DNA from 3 places in the Escherichia sp. B1147 genome. Region 1 is predicted to be linked to each of the others. Evidence: predicted binding sites of a transcription regulator. Region 1 holds the regulator's gene; each other region holds the start of a gene.
The links. The regulator sigma-54, encoded in region 1, starts transcription at its own class of promoters, with help from an activator protein. The targets are predictions, from matches to a motif close to GTTGGCACANNTTTCGCTNT.

Region 1 (4,661 bases):
GTGTCTTCGATATGGGCGTGGATGTCCGTCAGTTAGGTATTGCCGATGTGATGACGCCGGGGGGAATTCGTGTACGTCCTGGCATTCTGGCCGTTGAGGCGCTGAACTTAATGCAATCCCGCCATATCACTTCCGTAATGGTTGCCGATGGCGACTATTTACTCGGTGTGTTACATATGCACGATTTATTGCGTGCTGGCGTAGTGTAAAGATTCAAGGATAAACAACAATGAGTAAAGCAGGTGCGTCGCTTGCGACCTGTTACGGCCCTGTTAGCGCCGATGTGATGGCAAAAGCAGAGAACATTCGTCTGCTGATCCTCGACGTTGATGGCGTATTGTCAGATGGCCTGATTTATATGGGTAACAATGGCGAAGAGCTGAAAGCGTTCAACGTTCGTGACGGTTATGGTATCCGCTGTGCGCTCACCTCTGATATTGAAGTCGCCATCATTACTGGACGAAAGGCTAAACTGGTAGAAGATCGGTGTGCAACATTAGGGATCACCCATCTGTATCAGGGGCAATCAAACAAGCTTATCGCCTTTGGCGATCTGCTGGAAAAACTGGCGATCGCGCCAGAAAACGTGGCTTACGTTGGTGATGATCTTATCGACTGGCCAGTAATGGAAAAAGTGGGCTTAAGCGTGGCCGTAGCCGATGCGCATCCGCTATTGATTCCGCGCGCTGATTACGTGACGCGCATTGCTGGCGGTCGCGGCGCGGTTCGTGAAGTTTGCGACTTATTACTTCTGGCGCAGGGCAAACTGGATGAAGCCAAAGGGCAATCGATATGAGTAAAGCCAGACGTTGGGTTATCATTGTGCTATCACTGGCGGTTCTGGTGATGATCGGCGTTAACATGACCGAGAAAGACGATACCGCCCAGGTGGTCGTCAACAACAATGATCCCACCTATAAAAGCGAGCATACGGACACGCTCGTCTATAACCCAGAAGGAGCCTTAAGCTATCGATTGATTGCTCAACACGTTGAATATTATTCCGATCAGGCCGTTTCGTGGTTTACGCAACCAGTACTTACCACGTTTGATAAGGATAAAATCCCGACATGGTCGGTTAAAGCAGATAAAGCCAAGCTAACCAATGACCGGATGCTCTATTTATATGGACACGTTGAAGTCAACGCACTCGTGCCAGACTCTCAACTTCGCAGAATCACGACGGATAACGCGCAGATCAATCTGGTGACGCAGGATGTTACCTCTGAAGACCTCGTCACGTTATACGGAACAACATTTAACTCCAGCGGTCTGAAAATGCGCGGCAACTTACGCAGCAAGAATGCCGAGCTGATTGAAAAGGTTAGAACATCTTATGAAATTCAAAACAAACAAACTCAGCCTTAATCTTGTGCTTGCCAGCTCACTTCTGGCCGCCAGCATTCCGGCATTTGCCGTTACCGGAGATACTGACCAACCGATCCACATTGAGTCGGACCAGCAATCTCTTGATATGCAAGGCAACGTGGTCACTTTCACCGGTAATGTCGTCGTGACTCAAGGCACCATTAAAATTAATGCCGATAAAGTGGTCGTTACCCGTCCGGGTGGTGAACAAGGCAAGGAAGTGATCGACGGTTACGGCAACCCGGCCACCTTCTATCAAATGCAGGATAACGGCAAGCCAGTCGAAGGCCATGCATCCCAGATGCATTACGAACTGGCGAAAGATTTCGTCGTGCTCACCGGTAATGCTTATCTGCAACAGGTCGATAGCAATATTAAGGGCGATAAGATCACTTACCTGGTGAAAGAGCAGAAAATGCAGGCTTTCAGTGACAAAGGTAAGCGTGTGACCACCGTTCTGGTGCCGTCACAGTTGCAGGACAAAAACAACAAAGGCCAGACCCCGGCGCAGAAGAAGGGTAATTAATTCGTTATGGCAACTTTAACTGCAAAGAACCTTGCAAAAGCCTATAAAGGCCGCCGCGTGGTGGAAGACGTCAGCCTGACCGTCAACTCCGGGGAGATTGTCGGTTTGCTGGGGCCAAACGGTGCCGGTAAGACGACGACTTTCTACATGGTCGTTGGCATTGTGCCGCGCGATGCGGGCAACATTATTATTGATGACGACGATATCAGCCTGCTGCCACTGCATGCGCGCGCGCGTCGTGGTATCGGCTATTTGCCGCAGGAAGCCTCTATTTTCCGTCGCCTCAGCGTTTACGATAACCTGATGGCGGTACTGCAAATTCGTGATGACTTATCCGCTGAACAGCGTGAAGATCGCGCGAACGAGTTGATGGAAGAGTTCCACATTGAGCATTTACGCGACAGCATGGGGCAATCACTCTCCGGTGGTGAACGCCGTCGTGTAGAAATTGCGCGCGCACTGGCTGCGAATCCGAAATTTATCCTCCTCGATGAACCGTTTGCTGGGGTTGACCCGATCTCGGTTATCGACATCAAACGTATCATTGAACACCTGCGCGATAGCGGCCTGGGCGTGCTTATCACCGACCATAACGTGCGTGAAACGCTAGCTGTTTGTGAACGCGCTTATATCGTCAGTCAGGGGCATTTAATCGCTCATGGCACGCCGACAGAAATCTTACAAGACGAACACGTTAAGCGTGTATACCTTGGGGAAGACTTCAGACTCTGATAGGGTAGAAGCTCGCGACGTTTTAGCAGGAGAGTACGATTCTGAACATGAAGCAAGGTTTGCAACTCAGGCTTAGTCAGCAACTGGCGATGACGCCTCAGCTACAACAGGCAATTCGTCTGTTGCAGCTGTCCACGCTGGAACTTCAACAGGAGTTGCAGCAGGCGCTGGAGAGTAATCCACTGCTTGAGCAAATCGACACTCATGATGAAATCGATACTCGTGAAACGCCGGACAGCGAAACGCTGGACACCGCCGACGCGCTCGAGCAAAAAGAGATGCCGGAAGAACTGCCGCTCGATGCCAGTTGGGACACCATCTACACCGCCGGTACGCCCTCTGGCACCAGCGGTGACTACATCGACGATGAATTGCCGGTCTATCAGGGCGAAACAACGCAGACCTTGCAAGATTACCTGATGTGGCAGGTTGAGCTGACACCGTTTTCTGACACCGATCGCGCTATCGCCACCTCCATCGTCGATGCCGTTGATGACACCGGTTATCTGACCGTCCCGCTGGAAGATATTCTCGAAAGCATGGGCGATGAAGAGATCGACATCGATGAAATTGAAGCTGTCCTCAAACGAATCCAACGCTTTGACCCGGTCGGCGTGGCGGCAAAAGATCTGCGCGACTGCCTGTTGATCCAACTCTCCCAATTCGACAAAAACACGCCGTGGCTGGAAGAGGCCCGACTGATCATTAGCGATCATCTTGATCTGCTGGCGAATCACGACTTCCGTACGTTAATGCGCGTCACACGTCTGAAAGAAGATGTGCTGAAAGAAGCCGTCAATCTGATCCAGTCACTCGATCCACGTCCCGGTCAGTCGATCCAGACCGGTGAACCGGAATATGTCATCCCTGATGTGCTGGTGCGTAAGCATAACGGCCACTGGACGGTTGAACTCAACAGCGACAGTATTCCACGTCTGCAAATCAACCAGCATTATGCCTCGATGTGTAACAGCACACGCAACGATGGTGACAACCAGTTTATCCGCAGCAATCTGCAGGATGCCAAATGGTTGATAAAAAGTCTGGAGAGCCGTAACGATACACTGCTGCGCGTCAGTCGCTGTATTGTTGAACAACAGCAAGCCTTCTTTGAGCAAGGCGAAGAATATATGAAACCGATGGTGCTGGCTGATATCGCCCAGGCCGTCGAAATGCATGAATCGACGATATCTCGCGTGACCACGCAAAAATACCTGCATAGTCCACGAGGCATTTTTGAACTGAAGTATTTCTTTTCCAGCCACGTCAATACCGAAGGGGGTGGCGAAGCATCTTCCACGGCGATTCGTGCGCTGGTGAAGAAATTAATCGCGGCGGAAAACCCAGCGAAACCGTTGAGCGACAGCAAGTTAACCTCTTTGTTGTCGGAACAAGGTATCATGGTGGCACGCCGCACTGTTGCGAAGTACCGAGAGTCTTTATCCATTCCGCCGTCAAACCAGCGTAAACAGCTCGTTTGACCCAACCGATAAGGAAGACACTATGCAGCTCAACATTACCGGAAATAACGTCGAGATCACCGAGGCCCTGCGCGAATTTGTCACCTCAAAGTTTGCCAAACTTGAGCAATATTTTGACCGAATCAACCAGGTTTATGTTGTTCTGAAAGTGGAGAAAGTCACCCACACCTCAGATGCAACACTGCATGTTAACGGTGGCGAAATTCATGCCAGCGCGGAAGGTCAGGACATGTACGCCGCCATTGATGGCTTAATTGATAAGTTGGCACGTCAGCTAACCAAGCATAAAGACAAATTGAAACAACACTAATTGTCCGGGCAATTAGCAAGTGCATGGCGGCCTGTTGTATGGCACAACAGGCCATTTGTACGGTTAATGCTCCGAATCTGTCCCACTGTTTGAGTGGGCAGATTCTTAGGTGAAATTATGACAAATAATGATACAACTCTACAGCTTAACAGTGTTCTTAACAGGGAATGTACGCGAAGTCGCGTCCACTGTCAGAGCAAAAAACGCGCCCTGGAAATCATCAGCGAACTGGCGGCAAAACAAC
Region 2 (4,661 bases), on a different contig from region 1:
CGGCGAGCAGCGGCCCCAGCAGACGGGCAACGAAGGTCCCGCTATTACTCAGTTTGAAGAAGGACTGGTAGATAACCCATTCACCAGCAAAACCGTTCAGCGGCGGCAGCGCAGCCATTGCCATCAGCCCGACTAGCATGGCGATAGAGATAACCGGCATTTTCTTGCCAATACCACCCAGTTTTTCGATATCGCGATGACCGGTACGGAACCAGACACTCCCCGCCCCAAGGAACAGTACGCTTTTGAACAGGCTATGGTTAAGCAGATGGTACAGACCACCGACCAGGCCAAGAGCAATCAGCGCCGGTTGTTCGAGCGCAATACCCGTTACACCCGCGCCCAGTCCCAGCAGGATGATGCCGATATTTTCCAGTGTGTGGTAAGCCAGCAGACGCTGGATATTGTGCTCCATCAGCGCATACAGACCGCCGACGAACGCGGTGATCATGCCGAGCACCAGCAGCGCAATTCCCCACCACAGCGGCGCATTACCGCCCAGCAGAGACAGAGTTAAAATACCCAGCAGTCCGATTTTCATCACCACCGTGGAAAACAGCGCCGCAGCTGGCGCAGAGGCGTTAGCATGAGCCTGCGGCACCCAGCCGTGCAGCGGGATAATCCCGGCCAGCAGGCCAAAACCAATCACGCCGAGCAGCCAGATATCGGAACCGAGCGGCAGTTGCTGCACACGCATATCCAGCAGGCGCAGATCCAGCGTGCCGTAACGCTGCCAGACCAGCCAGCAGGCAATCGCCAGCAGTAAAGTACCGAGGCGTCCCAGCGCAAACCACAGTTTGCCCTCTTTGCTGTTGCTGGTGAGGAACACCGCGCACAGAGCCATGATTTCAGCCATTACCACTAACATGCCCAGGTTGCTGGCGATGACGGCACACACGGCGGCAGCCATCAACATATTGATCTGCAAGCCGTTGCATTTCACCTGCGCATGGCGATGCCAGTCAATGTTGTAGAGGCTGACAAACAGACCGCACAGGCCGAGGGTAATCAGCCAAATCGCGTTAAGCGGAGAGATTTGAATATCGAAACTCACCAGCGAAAGCGCGCCGCTCACGCCAACCGCGCCAGTCAGCACGGTGAAACCCGCGGCTGCCGTGTACACGCTACCGACTGCGCCGCCAATTCCGGCAATCCAGCCACTTAGTGCCTTATGAAAAGAAAAGAGAAATGCCAGAACAGCGGCGGCGGCAAACCACGCCACGCCGCTATTGATCAGTGAAATTGCGCTCATTTAGCCTCTCCACTTTGAGCCTGCTGAAACAAGGTGAGATCGCCAAAGTCCGTGTTAAAGGTCAGCTCACGCTTACGTTTGCTGACGCGGGCGATATCGGTGTTATCCACCAGATGCAGGGCTTTGGTTGGGCACATCCGCACACAGGCCGGGCCTTGTTCATCAAAGCTACAAAGGTCACATTTGACGGCGATAGCGCGAATACCCGGCACCCAGTCAAGCAGCGTGCTGACACGCGCCGGAGCAGGCGGTGCCGGTGGCGCTTTCGGGGTATTGGCATTTGCCGGAATATCCAGCGGACGGCTGCCGGAAAACTCAATGGCGCCAAACGGGCAGGCGATGCCGCACAGTTTGCAGCTTACGCACAGACTTTCATTCAGCTGGACTGCACCATCAACACGAGTGATAGCGTTAACCGGGCAGACTACCGCACAGGGCGCATCTTCACAGTGGTGACAGAGCTGCGGCGCAGATTCTTTATCATTAAGCATCACTCTCAGGCGCGGCATAGACTGAAGGCCGTGCTGGCGATGCGTCTCTGAACAGGCGGCCTCACAGGTGTGGCAGCCGATACAGAGCGTGGAGTCAGCAATTACAAAACGATTCACCGGGCATTCCTCAGGTGATTGTCATTTTTGACGAAAACATGCCGATAAAATGTCATTTTCGACACTCATCGACACGCCCATCCCCAAACAGGCATGACGCCTGCAAAACAGACAAAGCTTCAGCTCATGCTGCTGAACTTTGTCCCTTTACCAGTTGGCTTAAACTCACCGGCGTATTGTTCTCAATGGCGGTGTATAAGCTGTCGTAAACACCAGCGATTTTTTCGAGATAGTGTTCCAGAACCTGTTCTCGATTACGGATGTTGACCTTGCCATCAATCATGCCGTCAATACTTAACTGAGCCTGTGCTATCCGCTGTTTATCTTCACCGTCTTTCGTTTCGACGTAGTACTCGATGGTGTGGCTGTTAAAACCATCCGCCAGGGTGACGTAAATGCGAAAATGTTCAAAAAGTACGAAACAGAGTTCTTTATCTGGCGCGCAGCTCATGGCGTGGTGCAGGCGCGCTTTTGATAACGTGATCCCCTGAACCAGCGAATTGCAGTAGATATGCCACTGGTCCTGTAGGCGACGATGCCGCTGTGCGATGTAATCGGCTTTCTCGCTTATTTCCCAAATAGTCATTGTCAGGTTACCCGTTTAACAGAGATGCCTGCCCTTAAGCATTTTCTGTGCCAATTTTTATCTTATTGTTATTTATGTGTTTTCCATAAAATAGTCGACTTTCGACGCCATGACGACGTGTCATTTCGACATCATCGACATTGTTCACATCAGGGATAATCAACACTGGCATAATTATTGCTTGTCACGGGCAACAGTTAATGGGAGGCGATATGCACGAAATAACCCTCTGCCAACGGGCACTGGAATTGATTGAACAACAGGCCGCAAAGCACGGCGCAAAACGCGTAACTGGGGTCTGGCTCAAAATTGGCGCATTTTCTTGTGTCGAAACCAGCTCTCTTGCCTTTTGTTTTGATCTGGTTTGCCGTGGCAGCGTGGCAGAAGGTTGTAAACTGCACCTCGAAGAACAAGAGGCCGAATGCTGGTGTGAAACATGCCAGCAATATGTGACGCTACTGACCCAGCGCGTCCGCCGCTGTCCACAGTGTCATGGCGACATGCTGCGCATTGTGGCAGACGACGGTTTACAGATTCGGCGGATAGAAATAGACCAGGAGTGAGCGATGTGTACAACATGCGGTTGCGGTGAAGGCAACCTGTATATCGAGGGTGATGAACATAACCCTCATTCCGCGTTTCGTAGCGCACCTTTTGCCCCGGCGGCACGGCCGAAGATGAAAATCACCGGCATTAAAGCGCCTGAATTTACCCCCAGCCAGACCGAAGAAGGCGACCTGCATTATGGTCACGGTGAAGCTGGCACTCACGCGCCGGGTATGAGCCAGCGTCGGATGCTGGAAGTCGAAATTGACGTGCTGGACAAAAACAACCGTCTGGCTGAACGCAACCGCGCGCGCTTTGCTGCCCGTAATCAACTGGTGCTCAACCTGGTATCCAGTCCTGGTTCCGGTAAAACCACGCTGCTGACTGAAACCTTAATGCGCCTGAAAGATAGCGTTCCGTGTGCGGTGATTGAAGGCGACCAGCAAACCGTGAACGATGCCGCCCGCATTCGCGCTACCGGCACACCAGCGATTCAGGTGAATACCGGTAAAGGCTGCCATCTTGATGCCCAGATGATTGCTGATGCCGCTCCGCGCCTGCCACTGGACGATAACGGCATTCTGTTTATCGAAAACGTTGGTAACCTCGTATGCCCGGCCAGTTTCGATCTGGGTGAAAAACATAAAGTGGCGGTGCTCTCGGTCACTGAGGGTGAAGATAAGCCGCTGAAATATCCGCATATGTTTGCCGCCGCCTCACTGATGCTGCTCAACAAAGTTGATTTGCTGCCGTATCTCAACTTTGACGTTGAGAAGTGCATCGCCTGCGCCCGCGAAGTGAACCCAGAAATTGAAATCATCCTCATTTCCGCTACCAGCGGCGAAGGGATGGACCAGTGGCTGAACTGGCTGGAGGCACAGCGATGTGCATAGGCGTTCCTGGCCAGATTCGCACCATTGACGGCAACCAGGCGAAAGTCGACGTCTGCGGCATTCAGCGCGATGTCGACCTAACGCTAGTCGGCAGTTGCGATGAAAACGGTCAGCCGCGCGTAGGCCAGTGGGTACTGGTCCACGTTGGTTTTGCCATGAGCGTAATTAATGAAGCCGAAGCGCGGGACACTCTCGATGCCTTACAAAATATGTTTGACGTTGAGCCGGATGTCGGCGCGCTGTTGTATGGCGAGGAAAAATAATGCGTTTTGTTGATGAATATCGCGCGCCGGAACAGGTGATGCAGTTAATTGAGCATCTGCGCGAACGTGCTTCACATCTTTCATACACTGCCGACCGCCCGCTGCGCATTATGGAAGTATGCGGCGGTCATACCCACGCCATCTTTAAATTCGGCCTGGACCAATTACTGCCTGAAAACGTTGAGTTTATCCACGGCCCTGGTTGCCCGGTGTGTGTACTGCCAATGGGCAGAATCGACACCTGCGTGGAGATTGCCAGCCATCCGGAAGTGATTTTCTGTACCTTTGGCGACGCCATGCGCGTACCAGGAAAACAGGGATCGCTGTTGCAGGCAAAAGCACGCGGTGCCGATGTGCGCATCGTCTACTCGCCAATGGATGCGTTGAAACTGGCGCAGGAGAACCCAACCCGTAAAGTGGTGTTCTTCGGCTTAGGGTTTGAAACCACCATGCCGACCACTGCTATCACTCTGCAACAGGCAAAAGCCCGCGATGTGCAGAATTTTTACTTTT
Region 3 (4,661 bases), on a different contig from region 1:
TTTGCGTTTGATTACTGGTTACGCGTTATAGGCATTCTCGCCATGGCTGTTGACGTCCAGCCCTTCGCGCTCCTGCTCTTCTGGCACACGCAGACCAACCGTCAGATCCGCCAGTTTGTAGCCGATAAACGCCACCACACCAGACCAGACGATAGTAATGGCGATGCTTTCCAGCTGTACCAGCAACTGATGGCCCATCGTCACACCTTCAGCGAAGCCCACGCCACCCAGCGAGCTGGCGGCAAAAATTCCGGTCATGATACAGCCAACAATACCGCAAACGCCGTGTACCCCAAAGACATCGCAGGGATCATCGACCCGCAACAGACGTTTGAGCATAGTAACGCCCCACAAGCCCGCCAGACCGGCGACTACGCCGATAATCAACGCGCCGCCAACGCCAATGTAGCCGCAGGCAGGCGTCACGCCGACCAGCCCAGCAATCGCACCAGAACACGCGCCCAGCAAAGAAGGCTTGCCGCGCAGCGCCCATTCACCGAAGATCCAGCCAAGTATTGCCGCCGCCGTTGCCACCACGGTATTCACAAATGCCAGCGCCGCTATTTCATTCGCCGTACCTGCTGAACCGGCGTTAAAGCCAAACCAGCCGATATAGAGAATGGCAGTCCCGATAAAGACCATCGGCAGATTGTGCGGTTTAAACGCCTCTTTGCCGAAGCCCACGCGTTTGCCAACCAGATACGCGCCAACCAGCCCCGCGATTGCGGCGTTAATGTGCACCACCGTGCCACCGGCGAAATCCAGCGCACCGTGAGAAGCCAGCAAGCCGCCGCCCCACACCATATGTGCAATTGGAATGTAGGAGAGCGTCAGCCACACCACCACGAAGATCAGCACAGCTGAGAAGCGGATCCGTTCCGCCAGCGCTCCGACTATCAAGCCAACGGTAATGCAGGCAAATGATCCCTGAAACGCCACGTGGATGTACTGATAAATGCTGCCCGTTACTGCGGTCAGTTCGATATTTTTCAGCATCAACCAGTTAATATTGCCGAAAAAGTTGTTGCCTTCGCCAAACGCCAGCGAGTAGCCGTAAACAACCCAGAGAATACAGACCAGCGCAAAGGTTACGGTCACCTGCGTCAGCATCGACAGCACGTTTTTACCGCGAATCAAACCGCCGTAAAACAGGGCAATCCCCGGAATGGTCATAAACAGCACCAGTGCAGTACAAATCATCATAAACGCATTGTCGGCTTTATCGGCCACCGCAGGTGCAGCCATTACCAGTCCCGGCAGCATCGCCAGTGAAGCAAACCCAGTTTTTATCGTCGCTATCTTCATTTTTCGTTCCTGTTGCTGTGTGCCAGAGATTACAGCGCCGCTTCGTCGGCTTCGCCGGTACGAATACGAATGACGCGTTGCAATTCAGCGACAAAGATTTTGCCATCGCCAATTTTTCCGGTGTAAGCCGCCTTACTGACGATATCGATCACTTCATCAAGTTGATCATCAGCAATCGCTACATCAATTTTTACTTTTGGCAGGAAATTGACGCTGTATTCCGCGCCACGGTACAGCTCGGCATGGCCCTTCTGACGCCCGAAACCTTTCACTTCGGTGACGGTCAGGCCCTGAATACCAATGGAAGATAGCGCTTCACGAACGTCTTCCAGCTTGAATGGTTTAATTATCACGGTCACCAGCTTCATAGATCCCCTCCGGTCAGAATTCGGTAATGGTTCTGCTACACGAAGAAGGTATTGCAAGCGGTGTGCCAGAAATGAAAAACGAGAAAAAGAGCAGGAAGTTAAGAAGATTGAAAATGAAAACGCACTATGACAGTGCACAGTGCGTTACATTTTTGCACCAATGATGAAATATTGCGCTATTCAGGCGCTCAATGATTCATCTTCACGCACGCTGGCTGCCAGTTCTTCGCCAGCAAGTTGCAGTTGATACATCTGCCAGTAGCGCCCCTGGGCGGCCAGCAGTTGCTGGTGAGTACCCTGTTCCACGGCCTGACCACGATGAAGCACCAGAATGGTGTCAGCATCAACAATGGTCGATAAGCGGTGAGCAATCACCACAAGCGTTGTTTGTTCACGCACCGCCGCAAGGGCGCGTTGAATCGCCTGTTCAGTACCGGAATCAATACTGGCGGTTGCTTCATCAAGGATCAGTATTTGTGGTGTTTCCACCAGCACGCGTGCCAGCGCCAGCAGTTGCTTTTGCCCGACCGAGAGATTATTCCCCTGCTCGCCAAGCGGCGTGTAAATACCGTTGCTCATGCTACGCGCGAGTTCTGCCAGTTGTACCGTTTCCAGGGCCTGCCAGACGCGCTCTTCGGAGATATCACGCCCCAGCGTCACATTGGCAAGGAAAGTATCTGCCAGCACTACCGGATCTTGCTGCACCATCGCCACGCCCTGACGCAACGCGCTATGACTGAGCGAACTTAACGGGCGTCCATCGAGACGAATCTCGCCTTCTGTCAGTGGGTAATAGCCCATCAGTAAACTTGCGAGGGTACTTTTGCCGCTACCAGTATGCCCCACCAATGCCACAAAGCTGCGCGAAGGAACGGCAAGATTAATATTTTTCAGCACCAGATTGTCATCGCGATAAGCAAATGACACGTTATCGACTTCAATGGTGCCGCTCTGTAACGAGCGATCATCATTGCCATAATGCTGGCGCGGTCCGTCCATCAGTTCAAACACTCGCTCGCCAGCAACAACAGCCTGTTGCAACATCGCCTGCTGCGTGGTCAGTTCGATTAAGGGTTCGTTAAGTCGCCCCAAATAACTGATAAACGCATACAGCACGCCCACTTCAATGGTGCCGCTGGCGGAGAAGCCAAACAGCATCAACAAGCCACAAAGAATGAGAGATGAAAACAGACTAAGCAGTGGTCGGAGTAAAAAGCCGTCCAGCCGTAGCGTTTGCATTCGCGCCATATAGTGAGAACGACTGGCTTCGCCCATACGTTCGCCAAATCGCGCCTGCTGGCGGAACTGCTGGATGACGCTCATGCCGTTAATAACTTCGTTAAAGCCGTCGTTGATATCCGCCAGATAGGCGCGTACACGGCGGACAATTGGCGTACTGTAACGCTGGTATATCACCATCACCACCAGCACAACCGGGAATATCATTATCGCTACCAGCGCCATTCGCCAGTCTAGGCTGAACATCGCTACCAGCATCGCCCCTACCAGTGCGGCACTACGCAAAACGGTCGCGACCACGGTAACGTAGAGATCGCGGATCACTTCAGTATCATTGGTAACGCGGGAAATGACCTGCCCAACGGGCTGAGTATCAAACTCACTCAACGGCTGGCGCAGTGCGGCATCCATCACATCGGTGCGCAACTGTTGTACAACGCCTACTGCCGCCCGGTTAAACAACAGCGACTGCGCGTAATGCAGCCCGGCGGCAAACAGTTGCAGCCCGACATATGCCGCCGCCAGCCCGACAACCATTTTCAGCGGCAGATTATTTTTCGCCACCATATTGTCGATAAAGTAACTGACGAGCAGCGGGCAGCTCACTTCTGCCGCCGCTGCCGCCCACATCATCAACACTGCGATTCCCAGCGGTTTACGCCACGGAGAACCGTAAGCTAACAGGCGCTTCAGAGTCGGCCAGAGTTGGCTAAAACTACGCATCAACAGCCTCCTCGTGATTTTCCGGGGCATCGTTGAGCGCCGCTTCCAGTTGTTGATAACGATACATATCCCGGTACCAGCCGCTTTGCTGCGCCAGCATGTCATGATCGCCACGCTGGGCAATATGCCCATGCTGCATCACAATAATTTCACTCGCTTCGGTCAGGGCAGAAAGGCGATGGGCGCTGATAATCACCGTTCTCCCCTGCCCCCACTGGCGCAGGTTATGTAGAATCTGGTGTTCTGTGCGGCCATCTACCGCCGATAAAGCATCGTCAAGAATGAGGATTTCCGCATTCACCAGTAATGCCCTGGCAATGGAAATTCGCTGCTTTTGTCCACCGGAAAGCATCACGCCGCGCTCGCCCACTTCCGTGTCGTAACCTTGCGGCAGACGCAAAATATCGTCATGTACGCTGGCTAACCGCGCTACGTGTTCAATCTCTTGCTGGGTGGCATTCGGGCAACCCAGTGCAATGTTATTAGCAACCGTGTCGGAAAAGAGGAACGGCGTCTGGCTGACTACCGCCAGACGGCTTCGCCAACTATCGAGTTGCAACTGCGTCAAAGGAATATCATGAAAACAGATATCGCCCTCGGTGACATCAAAATGACGTTGAATTAATGACAGCACAGTACTTTTGCCGGAACCGGTCGGCCCGCAAATTCCCAGCATCTGACCAGGTTCCAGCGCAAAACTGACGTTCTCGAGCGCAGGATGATGAGTTTGAGGATACGTAAACTGGCGAATATTCACATCCAGCTCACCACGACCTTCTGGCACCTTATCTTTACCATCAATAACGACTGGCGCTTCAGCCAGCATGGTACGAATTCGGCTATACGCCGCGCTGCCGCGCTCTACGATGTTAAACATCCACGCCAGCGCTAACATCGGCCAAATCATCAGACCAAGGTACATCATAAAACTGGTGAGCTGGCCCAACGTTAAACTTCCCTGCACCACCATCCAGCTCCCCCCGCCGATCGCCAGTAAATTCGCCATGCCGATGGCGATATAAATGG

Region 2: a site for sigma-54 is predicted at 2,482-2,501, ahead of hycA (formate hydrogenlyase regulator HycA). Genes of this name have one in related genera too.
Region 3: a site for sigma-54 is predicted at 1,724-1,743, ahead of glnK (P-II family nitrogen regulator). Genes of this name have one in related genera too.

Annotation. Positions count from the first base shown of each region.
Region 1 is NZ_LFHY01000015.1:71,397-76,057, reverse strand. Features, by position in the region: gene kdsD (arabinose-5-phosphate isomerase KdsD) at 1-209, shown strand, start outside; gene kdsC (3-deoxy-manno-octulosonate-8-phosphatase KdsC) at 230-796, shown strand; gene lptC (LPS export ABC transporter periplasmic protein LptC) at 793-1,368, shown strand; gene lptA (lipopolysaccharide ABC transporter substrate-binding protein LptA) at 1,337-1,894, shown strand; gene lptB (LPS export ABC transporter ATP-binding protein) at 1,901-2,626, shown strand; gene rpoN (RNA polymerase factor sigma-54) at 2,674-4,107, shown strand; gene hpf (ribosome hibernation promoting factor) at 4,130-4,417, shown strand; gene ptsN (PTS IIA-like nitrogen regulatory protein PtsN) at 4,535-4,661, shown strand, end outside.
Region 2 is NZ_LFHY01000010.1:26,668-31,328, forward strand. Features, by position in the region: gene hycC (formate hydrogenlyase subunit 3) at 1-1,252, opposite strand, end outside; gene hycB (formate hydrogenlyase subunit HycB) at 1,249-1,860, opposite strand; gene hycA (formate hydrogenlyase regulator HycA) at 1,985-2,446, opposite strand; gene hypA (hydrogenase maturation nickel metallochaperone HypA) at 2,659-3,009, shown strand; gene hypB (hydrogenase nickel incorporation protein HypB) at 3,013-3,885, shown strand; gene hypC (hydrogenase 3 maturation protein HypC) at 3,876-4,148, shown strand; gene hypD (hydrogenase formation protein HypD) at 4,148-4,661, shown strand, end outside.
Region 3 is NZ_LFHY01000006.1:123,334-127,994, reverse strand. Features, by position in the region: gene amtB (ammonium transporter AmtB) at 19-1,305, opposite strand; gene glnK (P-II family nitrogen regulator) at 1,335-1,673, opposite strand; gene A9180_RS06350 (SmdB family multidrug efflux ABC transporter permease/ATP-binding protein) at 1,854-3,635, opposite strand; gene A9180_RS06345 (SmdA family multidrug ABC transporter permease/ATP-binding protein) at 3,628-4,661, opposite strand, start outside.